DNA from 2 places in the Intestinibacillus sp. Marseille-P6563 genome. Region 2 is predicted to be linked to the other one. Evidence: a T-box and tRNA genes for the amino acid it is inferred to sense, from the RefSeq annotation. Region 2 holds a T-box; the other holds one or more tRNA genes.

Region 1 (9,687 bases), on a different contig from region 2:
GTCTTGCCCGAACCGGCCGCCGCCGACACCAGCAGCGCGCCGCGGTCTTCTTTAATGGCCGCCCATTGTTCATCCGTCCACTTCGGCATGGTCCTCCCCTCCTTCCTCGAGTTTTTCCCAAAATTCGCTGTCCTTTAAATGGGCGAGCGCGCGCACCCGGTCGCCCAGTGTTTCGTCAAACCGGCAGGCGGCGCGGAATTCGCACCAGTCGCATTGCAGCGCCTGCCCATGGCGGCAGGGCGCGGCGTCGATGCTGCCCGCCTTGAGTTCGCGGCCCATCTCGATCAGCTTGCCCTGCGCAAACCGCGCCAGACGGCCAAACCGGGCCAGATCGGCCACGGCCGACGTGGCCGACAGCGTCGGCGCCGGGTCGGGATTCTTTTTGGTGGGCTTGGCCACTTTGAGCTTGACCGGCAGGAACCGGCTCTCGTCGGCAAGGCCGTGCTCCATGGCTTCCAAGAGCGTTAAATCGTCGCTGACCAGCCCGCTGCGGCGCAACGCCTTGTCCTTCAGGGCGCGCAGCTTGTCCTCGTCCGGCTCGTCGGCGTCCAAGTCCATCACCTCGTCGCGCGCCGGGATGTACAGCACGCCCGCGGCCTCGATGCCGTCCAGGTCGGCGGCCAGCTTGTGGCGGTAGCGTTCCAGCCCCTCCCGCTCGATGGCAAAGAGATAAATGATGAGCTGCAAATTGAGGCCATTCCAGACGTCCGAGAGCGAAAACGACTTGTAGCCGCTTTTGTAGTCCATCACGCGCACATACAGCCGTCCGCCCCTAACATAGCCGTCCACGCGGTCGGCCGTGCCGCTCAGGTAGACCGCGTCCTCCCCTTCCGCGCAGCGCACGGGCGGCAGGTCGCCGTCAAAACCGAATTTCAATTCATAGTCAATGGGCGAAAAGTCCGAGTTTCGCATTTCGTCCAGCACGTTTTCCAAAATGCCGCCCATCATCTTGACCAGCCGCCGGAACAGATACCGGAACCGCGCGGTCTGCTTGTCCAGACTGCCGAGGTAGGTCTCCACATAGGTCTGCACCCATTTCTTCATCGTGCGGCGGACGGTATCGGCGTCTGCGCCGCGCGCGCCGTCCGGGGTCTTATCCAGATCGGCCAAAGTATTTTCCAGGACATAATGGATGAAGGTGCCGGTTTCGGGCGCGGCGAAGGCTGCGCGGCGGCGGGGCTTGGCGCGCAGGCCGTGGCGCATAAAGAAGGCGAACCGGCAGGAATAGAACAAATCGACCCGCGACGCGGTCAGGCCGGGGATTTTGCCGTACAGCCCCTCGACCGTTTTGCGGTCAGCCACCGGCCCGCGGCTAATGCGTGCATTTTTGGCGCGGTGCACGCGCTCATCCTCCGCAAAATAATCAAGCGCCGCCTGCTGGGCCGAGGTGCGTGCGCCCTCGGACAGGGCCGCGCAGGCCAGTTCGACCGCCGGACGGTCGGCGCACAGGCGGTCGGCATCCGCTGCCCCGGCGCCGGTCTCCACCGGCAGGCCGGGCAGTTTTAACCGAAACGCCCCCAGCAGATAGGACGGTCGCATCTCCTTGCCGTCCGCCCCGGCCAGATGGCAGGACAGCAGCAGGCTTTCGGTCGGGCAGGCCAGGGCTTTGTAGATGGTCTCCTGCTCCATGAGCATGCGCTCAGCGCCCGACGCCGACAGGCTCAGGCCCAGATTATCGAGCGCTAAGCGGTCGTTGTCGCTCAAAATGCCCGCGCTCGCGGGCGCCTTGGGCAGCAAGCCGTCGTTGACACCGAGCAAAATCACGTGCTTGAACCGTCCCCCGCCGCATACGCGGTCGATGGCGCCGCAGGTCACGCGGTCGAGCGACACCGGGATGGAACCCACGTCGTACTCACCCAGCACCAGCGGGAACAGGGCGGCGAACCGCTCCAAATCCATGGGGCTATCGCCGCACACCCAGGCCATTTCCTCCATGGCGGTGACGAGAATTTCCCACAGCTGGCGGTATTCGTCGGCCAGCTGCAGTTCGCCCGCCTGCTCATACCCGGCTGCGCGGTCGGCCATGCGGTCAGGCGTGCCCTGAGCGGTCAGAAAATCATAGAGCGCCTGCAAAAATTCGCGCGCCAGTCCGACTTCCCGCAGGCCGTCGGCCAGCGCGGCAAAGGGTGCTGCCGCACGTGCACGCAGCGCGTTGAGTTCGTCCAACTCCTGCTGGGCCGCTTCGTCCATCTGGTAGCCGTAGCCGTCCGGGTGACCGGTGAAGTCGGTGCGCCAGGCCGACGCGCCGCGCACCCGCCAGGCGAGCACGTAGTTTTCCAGCCGGTCGATCTCATCTGGCTCCAGATTGCACAGCCCGGTTTTCAGACACCCGAACACATCCTCATACCGCCAGCCACCGGTCACGACCGCGAGTGCGCCGGTCACCAGCCGCAGCGGTGGGCGGGTGAGCAGGTCGGCCTTGGCGCTCTGGAAGATGGGCACATCATATCGCGCCATGGCCATTTGCAGGGCCGCGGTGTAGCGGTCCCCGTCCCGGGAAATAACGGCAAAGTCGCGCCAGCGCGCCCCGGTCTGCTGGACGGTGCGACGGATGTAAGCCGCCGCGTGTTCGCACTCCTCGAAGGGGTTGGACGCATAAAACAGGCGGACGCTGTGCCCGTCCGAAGGGGTAGGCGTCGAGGTCGGCAGCAGGCCTTCGCGCTCCAAAACCGCCAAATCGTGCGGTTTTTCGAGCTTGCATTCGCCAAAATCGGTCACATCCGCCGGTTTGCCGACACGGGACGCCATGCGCCGCAGCAGGCGCACGGTCTTATCGGCGGATACAAACAGGTCGGGCTCCTTTGGGTCGACGGTGACCGCCGCGGTCAGCGACAGGCCCAGATGCAGCAGGGCGTCGAGCACCGCGACTTCCTGGGGGGTAAAGGACGCGAAACCGTCCACATAGACCTCGGCGCCGCGCAGAACGGTGCTTTGGGGCAGCAGTTCTGCCATGCGGGTGAGCGCGTCGCGCGGGTCGGGCAGGGTATTGTCGCACAGCGCTTCATAGGCCGTAAATAGCTGGGACAGGTCGCTTAACTTTTCGGCGAGCGCGGGGGCTTCCTCGCGCAGCTCGCCCGCGGCGCGGAAGGTGTCCTCGGGCCGCACGCGGCAGGTCTTGCACTCGTCGATGATGGTGAGCATCTCTTTGACCAATTCGGGTTTGTCAGCCAGACCGCGATAGGTGGACAGGCCGGCGTCCACCCGGCGGGCGGCTTCGGTCAGGGTCAGCAGCCGGCCGGCCGGGGTGAGGGCCACATCGGCTAGGCCCCCCATCTCGGCAAATACCCGCCCGGTCAGGCGGGAAAAGGTGATAACCTCGGCCGTGCGGCCGCCGTGGTTATTGGTTGCCTGTGCCAGCCGCCGCTCGTAGGCGTGGGAAAACAGTTCCGGGACAAGCAAGATCTGCCGACCTTCGCCTTGTTCGGCTTTTTGCGCGATTTCGCGCAGGATGGCGGTGGTTTTGCCGCTCCCGCCGCGCCCGATGAAAATGCGCATGGGGATCCCTCCTTTTGTGCTGGGATTGTGATTGGTTTCAGCATAGCATGACGCGGGGCGGACGGTCAAGCGAACCCTGCCGCCATGGTCTGCAAAGACGCGGTAAAATTTCTTTCAAATTTTTTTGAAAAACCTGTTGACAAATGGCGGATTATTGGGTATATTTATTAAGCGCTTTGCAAGTGGCCCGGTAGCTCAGTCGGTTAGAGCGCTGGCCTGTCACGCCAGAGGTCGAGGGTTCAAGTCCCTTCCGGGTCGCCACTTTCATTCGCCTCTGTAGCTCAGTCGGTAGAGCAGGGGACTGAAAATCCCCGTGTCGGTGGTTCGATTCCGCCCGGAGGCACCATAGATGCGGATGTAGCTCATCTGGTAGAGCGCCACCTTGCCAAGGTGGAGGTAGCGAGTTCGAGCCTCGTCATCCGCTCCAAACAAAACCACTATCTTCGGATAGTGGTTTTTTGTTCTTTTAAATTGTCCGGCGGGGGCGTATAATGAAAGCATCCCCAAAATCCGGAAGGAGGGCATCTCATGGATTCGCTCGACCAAAAGGTCTTTGAACTACTCGCGCGGCCCCAGCGGCAGGAGGAACTGCGCCGCCAGCTGCCGGGTGTCGGCAAACAGGCGCTTGCCGACTGCATCCAGCGCCTGACCGCCAGCGGCAAGATCGTCAAAAACAAAAAGAACCGTCTGGCCCAAGCCGCCCATTACGGTTATATCGCCGGCACGTTCCTGGCGACCGAGCGCGGCTTTGCCTTTGTCGCCCCGGACGAAAAGGACGACAAGGGCGATATTTTCATCCCGCCCCACGCGGACGGCGGCGCCTGGCAGGGCGACCATGTGCTCGTCCGGCTGGGCGAGGACGGCCGCCGTCGGGATGGCACCCGCCGCCGCGAAGGCGAGGTGGCACGCATCCTGGAACGCAGCCGCGCCGAAATCCTAGGCGCGGTGCGTCAGCGCGGCAAATCGTTCGTTTTGGAGCCGTCCAGCAAGAAATATCCGTCCGAAATCGTACTGCCCAAGGCCCATCTGGGCGGGGCGCAGCCGGGCGACAAGGTCGCGGTGCGCATGATGTATTACGGCGAAGGCCGGGTGCTGCCGCAGGCGGCTGTCGTGCAGGTTTTTGGCAAAAACGGGACCATGCAGGCGTCCATTGCGGCCATTCTGCATGAAAACGGCATCCAGGAAGCGTTCCCAGAGGATGCGCAGCAGCAGGCCGGTTCGCTGGGCGATCGCGTCCCGGCAGATGCCTACGCCGGACGGCGCGACCTGCGGGACGAACTCATTTTCACCATCGACGGCGACAGCGCCAAAGACTTTGACGACGCCGTATCGCTCAAGCCGCTCGCGAACGGACGCGTGCAGCTCGGCGTGCACATCGCAGATGTGTCACACTATGTTACACCCGACAGTCCGCTTGATGCCGAAGCCTACCGCCGCGGCACTTCGGTCTATTATCCCGGCCACGTGGTGCCCATGCTGCCGTTTGCCCTGTCCGACGGGCTGTGCTCGCTCGTGCCAGGGGAGGACCGGCTGGCCTTTTCGGCCTTCCTCGAAATTGGGCCGGATGGCCGCTGCCACAAGGCCGAGTTTGCCAAATCGGTCATCCGCTCCAAGGCGCGCATGACCTATAACAACGTGAATAAAATCCTGGACGGCGACGCCGAACTGTGTAAAAAATACGATTTTCTGGTGGATACCGCCCGGAAAATGGCCGATTTGGCCGACCTGCTGCGCCGCCGGCGCATGGAGCGCGGCGCGCTCGATCTGGACATCCCAGAAGCCGAAATTGCGGTGGACGAGCAGGGCGAACCGGTGGATGTATTTTACCGTCCGCGCGGCCGCGCCGAAAAGATGATTGAGGAATTCATGCTCCAGGCCAACGAGGCAGTCGCCCAGTTCATGGACACCCACAACCACCCGGCGGTGTACCGCGTGCACGAGAACCCAGATCCGGAAAAGCTGCGCGTCTTTGCCCAGTTTGCCCGGCCGTTCGGCCATCGTATCGACCCCTCCAAACCGCAGGACACCCGCCAGCTTCAGGCCGTGCTCGACCAGGCGGCGGGTGATCCGCGCCAGCGCGCCCTGCCGACGCTATTGTTGCGTTCGCTTGCACGCGCACGCTATTCGGAGGAAAACCTGGGCCATTACGGCTTGCAGGCCAAGTATTATCTGCATTTCACCTCGCCCATCCGGCGGTATCCCGACCTTGCCACCCACCGCATGCTTACGCGTGCGCTCGATGGCGCGGCCTTCACCCGCGCCGACTACACCTTTGTCGAAAACGCGGCCATCCAGTCGACCACCCGCGAACTTGCCGCCGACACGGCCGAGCGCGAGATTGACAAGCTGTATATTGCCGCCTATATGGAGCAGTTCCTCGGTCAGGAATTTGACGGCGAGGTGTCGGGCGTGCAGGCATTCGGCCTGTTCGTCGCCCTGCCGAACGGCGCCGAGGGCCTCATCCGGGTGGAAGCGCTTCCCGGTTACTACGAATACGACGATCAAAAAATGGTGCTATTCAATCGCAGTGGGGTGCGCTACACCATCGGCACGCCCGTGCGCGTGCGCTTGATCGGCGCGAGCCGCGCCAGCGGCCAGATCGACTTTGCACTCGCCGGGGAAGGGGGGAGCGCTCCATGCCCGGACTGATTCTCGAGGGCGGCACCTTCCGCCCGGTGTTCTCCTGCGGCGTACTCGACGCCCTGCTCGATGAGGGGCTGATGTTTGACTACATGTCCGGCGTGTCGGCCGGCATCACCTATGCCTTTTCCTATCTGGCCCGCCAGCGCGGCCGCAATCTGCGCATCTTCACCACCTATCGCAACGACAAACGCTATCTGTCCATGCGGAATTTCGCCAAATGCGGATCGATCTTTGGGCTGGACTTTGTCTTTGACGAGGTGCCCAACCGGCTGGTGCCCTTTGACTGGGAAACTTTCCGCCGCTATCCGGGGCGGGTACGGGTCGGCGTGACCAACGCGCTGACCGGCAAGGCCGAATATCTGGACGGCATGCAGCTCGACCGGCCGTGCACCCTGCTGCGGGCGACCTGTGCGCTGCCGCACATGTTCCCGCCCATTGAGATTGACGGCACGCCCTACTATGACGGCGGCGTAGCCGACTCGGTGCCCATCGCGCAGGCGCTGCGCGACGGCAGCCGCCGCAATCTGGTTATTTTGACCCGTCCGGCGGGCTACTGGAAAACCACCACGCCTTATGTGCGCCTGGGGGCACGGGCCATGCGGCACCGGTTCCCGGCCATGGAGCAGACCATGCTGCACCGCGCCGAACGCTACAACCAGACCACGCTGCTGCTGGACGAACTCAAGCGCCGTGCGCCAGCCGACACGGTCATTTTACGCCCCGCCATGTCGCTGGACTCGTTTGAAAAGGACGTATCCGTCCTGCACCGCAGCTACGACCACGGTTATCAGCTTGCCATGGACAATATGGGCGCCATCCGCGCGCTGTTTGACTGAAAAAAAGACCGCTCCCCAGCCGGGGAACGGTCTTTTTGTATTTACGCCTTTTTGGCCTGTGCCTTAGCTTCAAAACGCTCCTTGTCGACAATCGCACGCTGATGGGTGCCTTCGCCGATCAGGCCCGCTTCGTCGTAGGCTGCCACACGGAAGGTGAGTACCTTGCCGTTCGGGGCGATCTCGGTCAGTTCGGTTTCAAACCGCACCTTCATGCCTGCCGGGGTGGCAGCCACGTGGCTGACGTTCATCTGAATGCCCACGGTGGTCTTGCCGGGGTCGAGCGCGTCGGCTACCGAGCCCGCGGCCGTGCCTTCCATGCCTGCAATCATCATTGGGGTCGCATAAACAGCCACCAGGCCGCTGCCGACCTGATTGGCCAGCAGGTTTTCGGTGACCGTGATTTCTTTTTTGCCTTGGATACCGGTTGTCAGCATAGCTTAAACTCCTCGCTTTTATCAGTCTGTTTCCAGCTTATCCTGTTTTGGGGCGTTTGTCAATCGCCCAGAGAAAATCCCGGCGGGATGAACCGCCGGGATACGCTTTTTTTATTGGGGCGCCATGCCGTGCATCATCAGTTCGATCATGGGGTCGAGCGCCTGCTCGCCTTGCTCCGCAATCTGCTCGGCAATCAGGGGAGAGGGCAGGGTGACCATCAGCATCGCCACCGCCCGCTCGTCGACATCGGCCCGCAGTTCACCTTGCTGGCGGCCATATCGCACCGCGTCGATCGCAGCGCCCAAAATCTTCTTGGACAGCTGCCGCGTGCATCGCTTGATGATGCAAAGCATCTCTTTGTTATCGCCGTGCATGTACAGCATTCCATGCCCCATATGCTGCAACAAATGGCACATATACAGTATATATGCACGGATTTTTTCCTCAAAGCGGTCCGGGCTTTCCATGATCTTGCGCACATCCACATCGACCCGGCCGATCATCCAGTCAGCCGCCTGTTCGAGCAGGTCGGTTTTGGACGGGAAATATTCATACACGGTCGATTTTCCGATGCCGACCTGCCGGGCGATCTCCTCAATTTTAGCGCCTGCAAAACCCTTTTCGGAAAATTCCTTACAGGCGGCATGCAAAATGGCGCTGCGGCGGTTTTCCCGCGCTTCAGACATGAACGCCTTCCTCCTTTGTTTCGGGTTCCAGCGGCGGCTCTGGTTCTTCGTCGTCCGGGTCCCCATTTTTGCCGCCGCGGCGGCGCTTGCGGTTCTTAAACCGCTCGGATATGCTGTCGATGAGCGAATAATACACCGGCGTAAAGAACAGCGTAACAATGGTGGAAACCACCATACCGGTAATCATAACCACGGCCATGGGGGCCATCATTTCCGAGCCTTCGCCCTGGGCGAATGCCATAGGCAGCAGGCCTAGGATGGTGGTCAGCGTGGTCATCAGCACCGGCCGGATACGGCGCGGGCAGGCGTTTAAAATCGCCGTATTTTTGTCTTCGCCACGCTTACGGCGGGTGTTGATGTAGTCGACCAGAACGATGGACGAGTTGACCACCGTACCGGCCAGCATAATTACGCCAATGAATGCCACGATCGAGATCTTCTGTCCGGTCAACGGCAGGCCAAACAGCGAGCCGATCAGACCAATGGGCAAAATCATCATGACGATGACCGGCATGATAAACGATTCAAACTGGCTGGCCAGGATGAAATAGATGAGTCCGAGGCCAACAACCAGCGCCTGGCCGAGCGAGCCAAACGATTCGGCCATATCGGCCATTTCGCCGCCGGTTTCGATGTCCACGCCGTCGGGCAAATTGAAGTCTGCCAGAATTTCATTGACCTGCTGATTAAAGGCCACCACATCGTCCGATTTGGTGCCTGCTGTGACCATAATGGTACGGCTTTGGTTGTCGCGGCTGATCTGCTGGGGCGCCTGTACGACCTGCACATCGGCGACCACGCTCAGCGGCACCGAACCACCCGAATTGGTCGGGATGGGTACCGCGCGCAGCGCATCCAGGCTGGTGCTCGACCGGCTGTCGCCCTTGACACTGACGTTGATCTCCTCGCCGTCGACCTTCAGTTTGGTGGCTGTCGAGCCGTCCAGTTCACTGCGCACCGCAGAGCCAATGGTCGAAGCATTCAAGCCATAGCGCGCCGCGTTGGTGTGCCGGAGGGTAATATCCACCTGCGGCACCTGGTCGGATGCCGAGGATTTGACATCGATCGCATCGGGCAGGGTCTCAATTTCCTGCACCAGACGGTCGCCCGCTTCGGTCAAAGCGTCGTAATCGTTGCCGCGCAGCGATACCGAAACCGCACTGCCGCTCGACGTGCCCATGCTGGTGGTGCTGGTCGCTTCCACTGTCAGTTCACAGCCCGCAATATCGGCCAAATCGTCGCGCAGGGTGTTTGCAATCTCTTCCACACCGCGGTCACGGTCTTTCTTGGAGCCCACGTCAATGGTCAGCGAGGTACCGCCGCCCATGATCGAGGTGCCGCCCGTAGTGTAGTAGATGCTTTCGAGTTCGGGGATGGTTTCCACTGCAATATCGGTCACCCGGTCGGCAATTTCGGCGGTTTCTTCCAGTTCTGCGCCCACCGGCATTTCCAGGGACACACTGATCTGGCCTTCGTCGGTCGCGGGCATGAGCTCAAACCCAGCCAGACCGATCGACATGCCAAACACCACCAGAAGCGCGAGCGATACCAGGACCGCGATCTTGCGCTGAGTGATGAACAGCCGCAATAGT
Region 2 (9,687 bases):
ATTGACAAAGTAACTCGATAATATTATAATAAAGCCGAATCTGGATGTCAACACTTTCCTCCATGTCCCACCAAAAAAGTCCCTTCGGACATGGGAACATCCAAGATTCCCAAACTTTTTTGAATCAAGGAGGATGTTTTCAATGACATACGGATTTGCCCTTTTCCCCGGCCAGGGCGCCCAGCATCCCGGCATGGGCAAGGAAGTGTATGACGCCAGCGCAGCCGCCCGCGACGTGTTCGCCTGTGCATCCGACGTTGCTGGTCTGGATGTGGCCAAGCTGTGCTTTGAAGGCTCGATGGAGGAACTGTCTCGCACGGTCAATTCCCAGATTGCCATTTTCACCCACTCGATGGCTGTTTTGGCGGCGCTGAAGGAAGCTGGAGTTTCCTTCCAGGCATGCGCTGGTTTTTCGCTCGGTGAATATACCGCCCTCGCCGCTTCCGGCATCGTTTCGCTGGCCGACGGCGTCAAGATCGTACGTAAGCGCGGCCAGGTCATGCAGCAGGCTGCCGACTCGATGGACAGCGGCATGGCTGCCATTTTGGGTCTGGACGACGCGGTCGTAGAAGAAGCCTGCGCCAAGGTAACGAGCGGCATCGTGCGCCCGGTCAACTACAACTGCCCGGGCCAGCTGGTTATCGCCGGCGAACGCGCTGCTCTCAATGACGCCATCGAACTGTGCAAGGCTGCCGGTGCACGCCGTGCCCTGCCGCTGGCCGTATCGGGCGCATTCCACACCCCGCTTCTCAAGGACGCTGCCGCCGAACTGCGCGAATTTTTGAAGGACTTTACCTTTAACCAGTCGTCCGTGCCGGTTTACTCCAACCTGGACGGCCAGCTTCTGGATACCAGCGATATGCCTGCGCATCTCGAGCAGCACATGATGTCGCCCGTGCGCTGGAAGACCCTGATGGCAAACGGCATGGCAGCAGGCCTGACGACCGGCTGCGAGATCGGCCCGGGCAAGACGCTGACCGGCTTTGCCAAAAAAATCGACAAAGCATTGACCGTTTTGCCGGTCGAAACCATGGAAAACGTGGAATCTGCCGCAAAATAAAACCTTTTCTTTGACGAAGGCGTTTGGTCGTGCTATACTGATACTCGTTTGAGCAGACACACTGAAAACGTGGGGATGAGCCATCCCCACGTTTTATTTTGCACTTCGTTTGTTGTAGGAGGTTTTCTTTGACTCTGTTTTCTGATTTGAATCTGTCCGAGCCGGTGCTGCGCGCCCTGGCCGACATGGGCTTTTCGGCCCCTACCGATATTCAGGCGCGCGCCATCCCGGCTATTTTGCAGGGCCAGGATGTGATCGGCAAGAGCCACACCGGTACGGGGAAAACGGTCGCTTTCGGCGTCCCGTCGGTGCTGCATACCATGCCCGGCGGCAGCACGCAGGTGCTCATCCTGTGCCCCACCCGGGAACTTGCCATGCAGGCCGAGGGTGAACTGCGCAAAATCTGCAAATACACCGAAGGGGTCCGCGTACTGGCGGTCTATGGCGGCGACCCGATCACCACCCAGATCCGTCAGCTCAGCCGTGGTGCACAGATCGTCGTCGGCACCCCCGGCCGCGTGATGGATTTGATGCGCCGCCATGCGCTGCGCCTGGAGGACCTGCGCGTCGCCGTTCTGGACGAGGCCGACGAAATGCTGAGCATGGGGTTCCGTGAGGACATCGAAACCATTTTGCAGGCTTCACCCGAAGCGCGGCAGACCGTCCTGTTTTCGGCGACCATGCCGCCTGAAATTTTGGAGATCACCGGCGAATACCAGCGCGACCCGGTGCTCATCGAAGCCGGCAATACCGCTGAGCGTACCATGGATACCATCCAGCAGTATTATTTCGAGGTGCCGCGCGGCGAGAAGGAACGCGCCCTTACCCTGCTGCTGCACGCCCAGCAGCCCCGCCTGTCCATCGTATTCTGCAACACCAAAAAAATGGTCGATGAGCTTGGCCGCTACCTGGGTGAGCACGGCTTCCAGGCTTCTGCCCTGCACGGCGACATGAAGCAGGATATGCGCACCTCGGTGATGAACAGCTTCAAATCCGGGCGCACGCCCATCCTGATCGCGACCGACGTTGCCGCCCGCGGCATCGACGTCGACGATGTGGATGCGGTCTATAACTTCGACATTCCGCAGGATTTTGAGTACTACATCCACCGCATTGGCCGCACCGGCCGCGCCGGGCGCACGGGCGCTTCCTATACCCTGATCGACGGCCCGCGGCAGGCGGCGGTCATCCGCAGCATCGAGCGGTTCACCCGCGCTAAGATCGAGCGCATGCCCCTGCCCGATTACGAAGCCATTGCCAGCCAGCGCAGCCAGGCAATCGGGCAGAGCATCCGTGCTGCTGTGCTTGAGCAGGCCAACGGCGAGGACAGCCGTTTTTCTGCGCAGCCACTGCTACGTACGCTGCTTGACGAGGGCTTCTCCCCCGAGCAGGTCGCCGAAGCCGCGCTGTCCCAGCTCATCGCACGTGAAATGGCCTGCATCCCCGAAGTGCGCGCCCCCAAACGGGCACAGCCCAAGCCTTTGGCCGCGCTAAAGGAAGGCTGTGTGCGTCTGCGCGTATCGGTCGGCCGCAACCAGAAGGTCGCACCGAATCACATTGTGGCCGCCATTGCCGAATGCACCGGCATTTCGGGCAAGCGCATCGGCAAAATCCAGTGCTACGGCGACTATTCGCTGGCCGAAGTACCAGAAGAACTGGCCAGCCGCATCGTCCACGAAGTCAGCGGCATGCCGATTGGCGGCATCCCGGCTGACCTGCGCATTTACCGGGAAGGTGGAACGCCCTCCCATGGCCGGCACGACCGGCCGCACCGTGGCGCGCGGCATGGAGATGCCCGGTCCCGCTCGCATAGCAAACCCGGCCGTCGTCGCAAATAAAACAAAAGAGGCGCAAAATGCGCCTCTTTTTTCATGAAAGCAGCTTTTGAAATTGCTCCCATGCTGTTGCGTTCCGCACAAACGGCTCTGGACAGACCGTATGGGTCACATCATAATGCCGCAGGACCCGCTGCGGCGGGATGGCATAGACCCGACACCAATGCTGCACCCATTGCGCAGCGCGCGTGAGTGTCTGCGCCGAAAAATACCGGGTCCCGTTCTGGTCTTTTTCCCCGCACAGCGCCACTCCCAAACTGTTCTGGTTGCGGCAAAACGGATGAAAATACAGCCCCCGTGTGCCGCAGTGCCAGGCCGTATGTACATCCAATACACTGCGCCAAACCGCTGCTCCATCCACCCAAACATGCACCGACGTTCCCACCGCACGCTGGGCCAAATATGCGGCATTTTCCTGCGCGGTATCGCCATGCTCGGCACAGTGCACGACAATGTATTGGATGCTGCCCGCATCCCGAAAAGCAGCATCGTAATTTTCCGCACGCGCGATTCGTGTATTCAAAATTCATCCCTCCTGCTTCACCGTATGCCGCAGAAGGGACAAAAATGAACCGCAATCGGTTCACAAGACAAAAGACGCAGGGGAAATTTCCCTTGCGTCTTTTGTTATCCGAAATACATGGGGGTAAAGGTAATCGCCAGTCGGATGGTCAGCCCCAGCAGCAGGGCAAACACCGATGCTGTGGTCATCAGGTCAGCCGCCCGGCCAATATCGGTTTTGACGATCGCACGGTCATCATCGCCGATGGTCGGCTTATGGACATACTGTCCGAAATACTGCGCGCTGCCACCGAGCTGGATGTGCAGCGCTCCGGCGCAAACAGCTTCGGTCTGCGCGGAATTGGGGCTCTTGTGACAGAAGCGGTCACGCTTAAAAATGCGACGAGCATTGCGGCTGTCAAACTTGAGCATGCCCGCTCCTGCAATCATGCACACGGCGGCAATGCGTGCGGGGATGAAATTGAACACATCGTCCACCCGCGCCGAAAAGCAGCCAAAATGCTCATACTTTTCGTTATGATACCCCACCATGGAATCCAGCGTATTGACCGCTTTATATAAGAATGCAAGCGGCGCGCCGCCGATGAGCATGAAAAACATCGGAGCGATCACGCCATCGGTCGTATTTTCTGCAATGGTTTCCACGGCCGCTTTGATGACACCCTCTTCGGTCAGGCTCCCGGTGTCGCGGCCCACATAATAGGAAATCGCCTTGCGCCCTTCGGCGAGCGACTGGCTCAGCGCCGTATAGACCTTTTCCCCGGCCTGCATCAGGCATTTCCGGGCGAAAATCTGATAACAAAACAGGGTTTCGGCCGCAAAAGCCAGCCAGGGATTGGCCGCGCGCAGCAAAAAGAGGATCGCAAACGGAACCGTATAGCTGACCGCACACACGATGCACCACAGCACCACCCCGGCGATCTTTTCGCCGCGCGGCGTTTGCGGAAACAGCCGACGCAGCAGCTTTTCGGTCTTGGAGATCAGCGCACCAATGGCGCAGACCGGATGCCAGGCCCCGTCCGGGTCGCCAAAAATCGTATCGAGCGCAAAGCCCAGCGCGACCGACAATGTTGTCAACATACGCTCCTCCTACCGCTTGGGCCCGCCATACAGCAAATAGATCGGGTTGTTTGCCTGGAACGGTGTGCTGCCTTCGGCCTTCTTGCCGCGCACAGCGCTGATCTGGCTGACGGTGATCTGCTCAAAGTTCAGCGCGCCCAGGGCGATCTGTGCATCGCTCAGAGTTTCCAGCGATACCGCGCTCACGACCACACGAATCTTGGGATTGCGGTCTTTGAGCAGGGACAGCGTTTCGTACAGTGTGCCGCCGCTGCCGCCGATAAAGGCCGCATCGGGTGCCGGCAAACCTTGCAGCACATCGGGTGCTTCGCCCTCGATGGGCAGCACATTGAAACATCCCAGTTCCCGGCGGTTGCGGTCAATCAGTGCGATCCCATCGATCGAGCGCTCGACCGCATAAACGACCGACGCCCGCCGCGCCATCTCCATAGACACTGAGCCGGTGCCCGCGCCGATGTCATAGACAATGTCGTCCCGACGCAAATCAAGCAGGTTGACCCCGACCCAGCGCGCTTCCTGCTTGGTCATGGGCACATTGCCGCGCTCCATATCTTCGTCATAGATCGGGCGCCCGGTCTGGCCGGGTGTATCGTTTTCGATCAGCAAAACGGCCAGATTGCCGCAGGGTTCCTTGGCCAGTTCTTCGGCGGTGCCGGTCTGGATGCGTTCATCGGCTGCGCCCAGATTTTCGCCCAGCGACACGCGCACGCCGCCCAAGCCGGCATCCACCAGCGACTGGCACAGCGCCTGCGCGTTCTGCGCGCCGCCGGTCAGCGCGAATACTTTGCGGTTGTAGCTCACCGCGCCGAGCAGACTGCCCTTGCGGCCATGCAGACTGAGCCAGACCACATCGTCATAAGATATGCCCAGCTTGGCGCACAGCATCTGCATACTATTTAAGCCGCACACGATCTCCACATCGCCCTGCGCTTGCAGCGCGCTTTGCAGCGTTTTCGCGGCGCTGAAAAAGCCTGTGTCGCCAGACACCAGAATTCCCACCCGCTCATCCGGCGCGGCAAGGGCGGTTTCGGCCAGCTTGCCGGTCGGGCAGGTTTGGATTTTGCCCAGCGAGGATAACTGTCCGGCCAGACGGTCGGTCGACAGCAGGAGGGTGCATTGCGCCATGGCCTCGCGCGCCTGCCGGGTCAAATCGGTGGGTTGTCCACTGCCCGCACCGAGAATGGTAAACAATCGGCTCATGCGATTTCTCTCCTTTCCGGAAACAAAAAACGCCGCCGGAACTTATCCGGCGGCATATGCTCTGGAGGTACCACCCAGAATCGAACTGGGGATCAGGGAGTTGCAGTCCCACGCCTTACCGCTTGGCTATGGTACCGAATCAGTGCTTATTTAGTATACCCATTTTTGCCTAGCTTGTCAATTCTTTTTTTCAAAAATTTTTGCCAGTTTGTCCGCTTGCAATTTTCCGGGCCCCATGCTAAGATGCCAATAACGATTTCACATCTTACAAAGGAGGGCTTTTCATGCAGCATATTTCCGATTGCTTCGTTTTAAACAACGGCGTGCGCATCCCCTGCGTTGCCTTTGGCACCTATAAAGCGGCGGCCGATCAAACCGCGGCCGTCATCTCCCGCGCCATCGAGGCCGATTACCGCCACTTTGATACGGCTTCCTTTTACGGTACCGAACCGTTTCTCGGCCAAGCGCTGGCTGCTTGCGGGTTGCCCCGGGAAGATTTCTTCCTGACCAGCAAAGCTTGGAAAGATGAAATGGGCTATGAGGCCGTCAAAGCCGCCTTTGCCCGCTCGCTCGAGCGGCTGGGCACCGATTATCTCGACCTCTATCTCATTCACTGGCCGCGCCCGGACCGGGACACGCCGAACTGGGAACAGCTCTGCCAGGATACCTGGCGCGCACTCGAAGAACTCTATCAGGCCGGGCAGGTACGCGCCATCGGGCTGAGCAATTTCCTGCCCCATCATATCGAAGTGATTCGGCAAAGCTGCACAGTCACTCCCATGGTTAACCAGATTGAATTCCACCCTGGCTACACTCAGCCGGACACGGTCCACTATTGTCAATCGCATGGCATCCAGGTCGAAGCGTGGAGCCCCATGGGCCGCACCCGCGTGCTGGGTACCCCGCTTGTGACCGAACTGGCCGCCAAATATGCGGTGTCCCCTTCCCAGCTCTGCCTGCGCTATGCGCTGCAAAAGAACGTGCTGCCGCTACCCAAGGCGTCCTCGCTGGCACACATGCAGCAAAATCAGGATGTTTTCGCGTTCACCCTGTCGGACGCCGATGTATCCAGACTGGATACCATGCCGCAGACCGGCTGGTCGGGCCAGCACCCGGATTTTCTCGAATAAAAATCCCTTTTTGCAAAAATGACCCTTGAATTTGTCCGCGAGTCGTGCTATATATAATATATATGTTTATCTGCGATGAACAGGAAAAGTAGGATGGCGCTCCCTTTGCCAGAGAACGGCGGTCACCGGCTGCAAGCCGCCCCAAAGGACGCAATGCGAAGTTCCCCTGTGAGCAGGCGTGCTGAACATGCAGTAGGCGCGCCCGTCCCGCCCCCGTTACCGGGCGCACAAGTGCGCAGGGCCTATCTGCCTGCGAACGTAGGTGGTACCACGGAAACAGCGGTTTTCGTCCTATGGGACGGAAGCCGTTTTTTTGTGCCATCGCTCAAAACGTAAAAATTCCATTTAAGGAGTGTAACAACCTATGAAAGAACAGCTGGAAGCCATTCTTGCAAGTGCTAAGAAGGAGCTCGGCGAAACGACGAACGCCCGCGATCTGGACGCGGTGCGCGTCAAGTACCTCGGCAAAAAGGGTGAGCTGACCGCCATCCTCAAGGGCATGAAAAACCTGTCGCCCGAAGAGCGTCCGGTCGTTGGCCAGATGGTCAATGAAGTGCGCGCAGCGGTCGAAGCCGCGCTCGAAGAACAGGGGGAGAAGATCGAGCGTCTGGCGCTCGAAGAAAAACTCAAGAGCGAAACGCTGGATGTCACCATGCCGGGCGAAGAAGTCGTTCTCGGCCACAAGCATCCGCTGACCGTTGTCCTCGATGAGATCAAGGACATCTTCATCGGTCTGGGCTTCCAGATCGCCGAAGGTCCGGAGGTCGAACTCGACCACTATAACTTTGAAGCGCTCAATATCCCGAAGGACCATCCGGCGCGCGACACCCAGGATACCTTCTATGTTTCGGATAACGTCGTGCTGCGCACCCAGACCTCGGGCATGCAGGTGCGCGTCATGGAAAAGACCCAGCCGCCCATCCGCATCATTGCGCCCGGCCGTGTGTTCCGTTCGGATGCGGTCGATGCGACCCACTCTCCCCTGTTCCATCAGATCGAAGGTCTGGTAGTCGACAAGGGCATCACGATGAGCGACCTCAAGGGCATTCTGGAGCTGTTTGCCAAGCGTTTGTACGGCGACGACACGGTCGTCCGTTTCCGTCCGCACCACTTCCCCTTCACCGAGCCGTCGGCTGAAATGGACATCCAGTGCTATCAGTGTCACGGCGAAGGCTGCCGCCTGTGTAAGGGCGAAGGCTGGATCGAAATTCTGGGCTGCGGCATGGTACACCCCAAGGTGCTTGAGATGAGCGGCATCGACCCGGAGATCTATTCGGGTTACGCTTTTGGCATCGGCCTGGAGCGCACGGTTATGGGCCGCTTCAAGATCGACGACATCCGTCTGTTCTATGAAAATGACGTGCGGTTCCTGCACCAGTTCTAAGCGCTCACGCGCTTACGGGCCGTTCGGCCTTTCCTGCGCCATAGGCGCCGCAAACTGAACTTTAAATCGATAAAAGGAGCGCAATCACTATGAAACTGCCTCTTTCCTGGCTGAAAGATTACACCAATATTGACGGCGTAAGCCCCAAGGAATACGACGCAAAGATGACCATGTCGGGTTCCAAGGTCGAGTGCGTCGATTACCTCGGCGAAGAGATCAACAATGTCGTAACCGGCAAAATCCTGTCGGTTGAAAAGCACCCGGATTCCGACCATCTGGTCATCTGCCAGATCGATGCGGGCAAGGAAGAACCCATCCAGATCGTCACCGGTGCGCCCAATGTCACCGAAGCATCGGTCGGCGAGATCTGCCCGGTCTGCCTGCATAAGTCCACCCTGCCCGGCGGGGTGAAGATCACCAAGGGCAAGCTGCGCGGCGTGGTTTCCAACGGCATGATGTGCTCGTTCCAGGAGCTTGGCCTGGACCACGGCTGTGTGCCCTATGCGTGCGATAACGGCATCCTGTTCCTGCCCAAGGACACCCCGGTCGGTGTGGACATCAAGGGCGTTCTGGGTCTGGATGAATATGTCGCCGATTTTGAAATTACCTCCAACCGTCCGGACTGCCTGAGCGTCATCGGTCTGGCGCGTGAAACCGCGGCGACCTTTGAGCGTCCGTTCTCTGTCAAGGAGCCGGTGGTCAAAGGCTGCGGCGGCGACATCAAGGACTATGTTTCGGTTCGTGTGGATGAGCCCGAACTGTGCCCACGTTACACGGCCAAGATTGTCAAGAACATCAAGATCGAGCCCTCCCCGGCCTGGATGCGTGAGCGTCTGCATGCGGCTGGTGTACGCCCGATCAACAACATCGTCGACATCACCAACTATGTTATGCTCGAATATGGTCAGCCCATGCACGCATTTGACTATGCCTGCCTGTCGGACGGCCAGATCGTGGTCCGCCGCCCGCAGCCGGGCGAAGCCATCCAGACGCTGGACGGCCAGGACCGTGCGATTACTTCTGAAATGCTCGCCATCTGCGATGGCGCTAAGCCGATCGCGGTCGCTGGTGTCATGGGCGGCGCCAACTCGGAAATCACCGATGCGACCCAGACAGTCGTTTTTGAATCGGCCTGCTTCCACGGCGCAACCGTCCGTCTGACTGCTAAGGCACTGGGCATGCGCACCGAGGCCTCCGGTCGCTTTGAAAAGGGTCTGGACCCGTCGCTGACCATGCTGGCCGTTCTGCGCGCCTGCGAACTGGTCGAAGAACTGGGCGCCGGTGAAGTCATCGACGGCGTCGTGGATGTCTGTGCCGCTGACCTGACCCCCAAGACCCTGCCGTTTGAGCCGGACAAGATGAATGCTCTGCTAGGCACCGACCTGTCCGCTGATGTACAGAAGCAGCTGCTCAAGCGTCTGGCGTTCCAGGTCGAGGGCGACAAGGTCATTATCCCGTCCTTCCGTATTGATATTG

What was found. The T-box of region 2 lies ahead of pheS (phenylalanine--tRNA ligase subunit alpha). A T-box ahead of a tRNA ligase gene usually reads a tRNA of that ligase, here a tRNA-Phe.
Region 1: it has a tRNA-Phe gene. The T-box ahead of pheS (phenylalanine--tRNA ligase subunit alpha) is inferred to sense a tRNA for this amino acid. The anticodon was not compared.

The regions. Positions count from the first base shown of each region.
Region 1 covers NZ_UWOD01000002.1:1,404,692-1,414,378, reverse strand. The annotation lists gene addA (helicase-exonuclease AddAB subunit AddA) at 1-89, opposite strand, end outside; gene EFB11_RS15155 (PD-(D/E)XK nuclease family protein) at 70-3,495, opposite strand; tRNA gene EFB11_RS15150 (tRNA-Asp) at 3,680-3,756, shown strand; tRNA gene EFB11_RS15145 (tRNA-Phe) at 3,766-3,841, shown strand; tRNA gene EFB11_RS15140 (tRNA-Gly) at 3,847-3,922, shown strand; gene rnr (ribonuclease R) at 4,024-6,144, shown strand; gene EFB11_RS15130 (patatin-like phospholipase family protein) at 6,132-6,974, shown strand; gene EFB11_RS15125 (thioesterase family protein) at 7,016-7,408, opposite strand; gene EFB11_RS15120 (TetR/AcrR family transcriptional regulator) at 7,520-8,095, opposite strand; gene EFB11_RS15115 (efflux RND transporter permease subunit) at 8,088-9,687, opposite strand, start outside.
Region 2 covers NZ_UWOD01000001.1:405,389-415,075, forward strand. The annotation lists gene fabD (ACP S-malonyltransferase) at 143-1,060, shown strand; gene EFB11_RS02065 (DEAD/DEAH box helicase) at 1,189-2,898, shown strand; gene EFB11_RS02070 (N-acetylmuramoyl-L-alanine amidase) at 2,930-3,418, opposite strand; gene cbiB (adenosylcobinamide-phosphate synthase CbiB) at 3,523-4,497, opposite strand; gene cbiE (precorrin-6y C5,15-methyltransferase (decarboxylating) subunit CbiE) at 4,507-5,697, opposite strand; tRNA gene EFB11_RS02085 (tRNA-Cys) at 5,760-5,833, opposite strand; gene EFB11_RS02090 (aldo/keto reductase) at 5,982-6,827, shown strand; T-box leader at 6,894-7,124, shown strand; gene pheS (phenylalanine--tRNA ligase subunit alpha) at 7,192-8,211, shown strand; gene pheT (phenylalanine--tRNA ligase subunit beta) at 8,301-9,687, shown strand, end outside.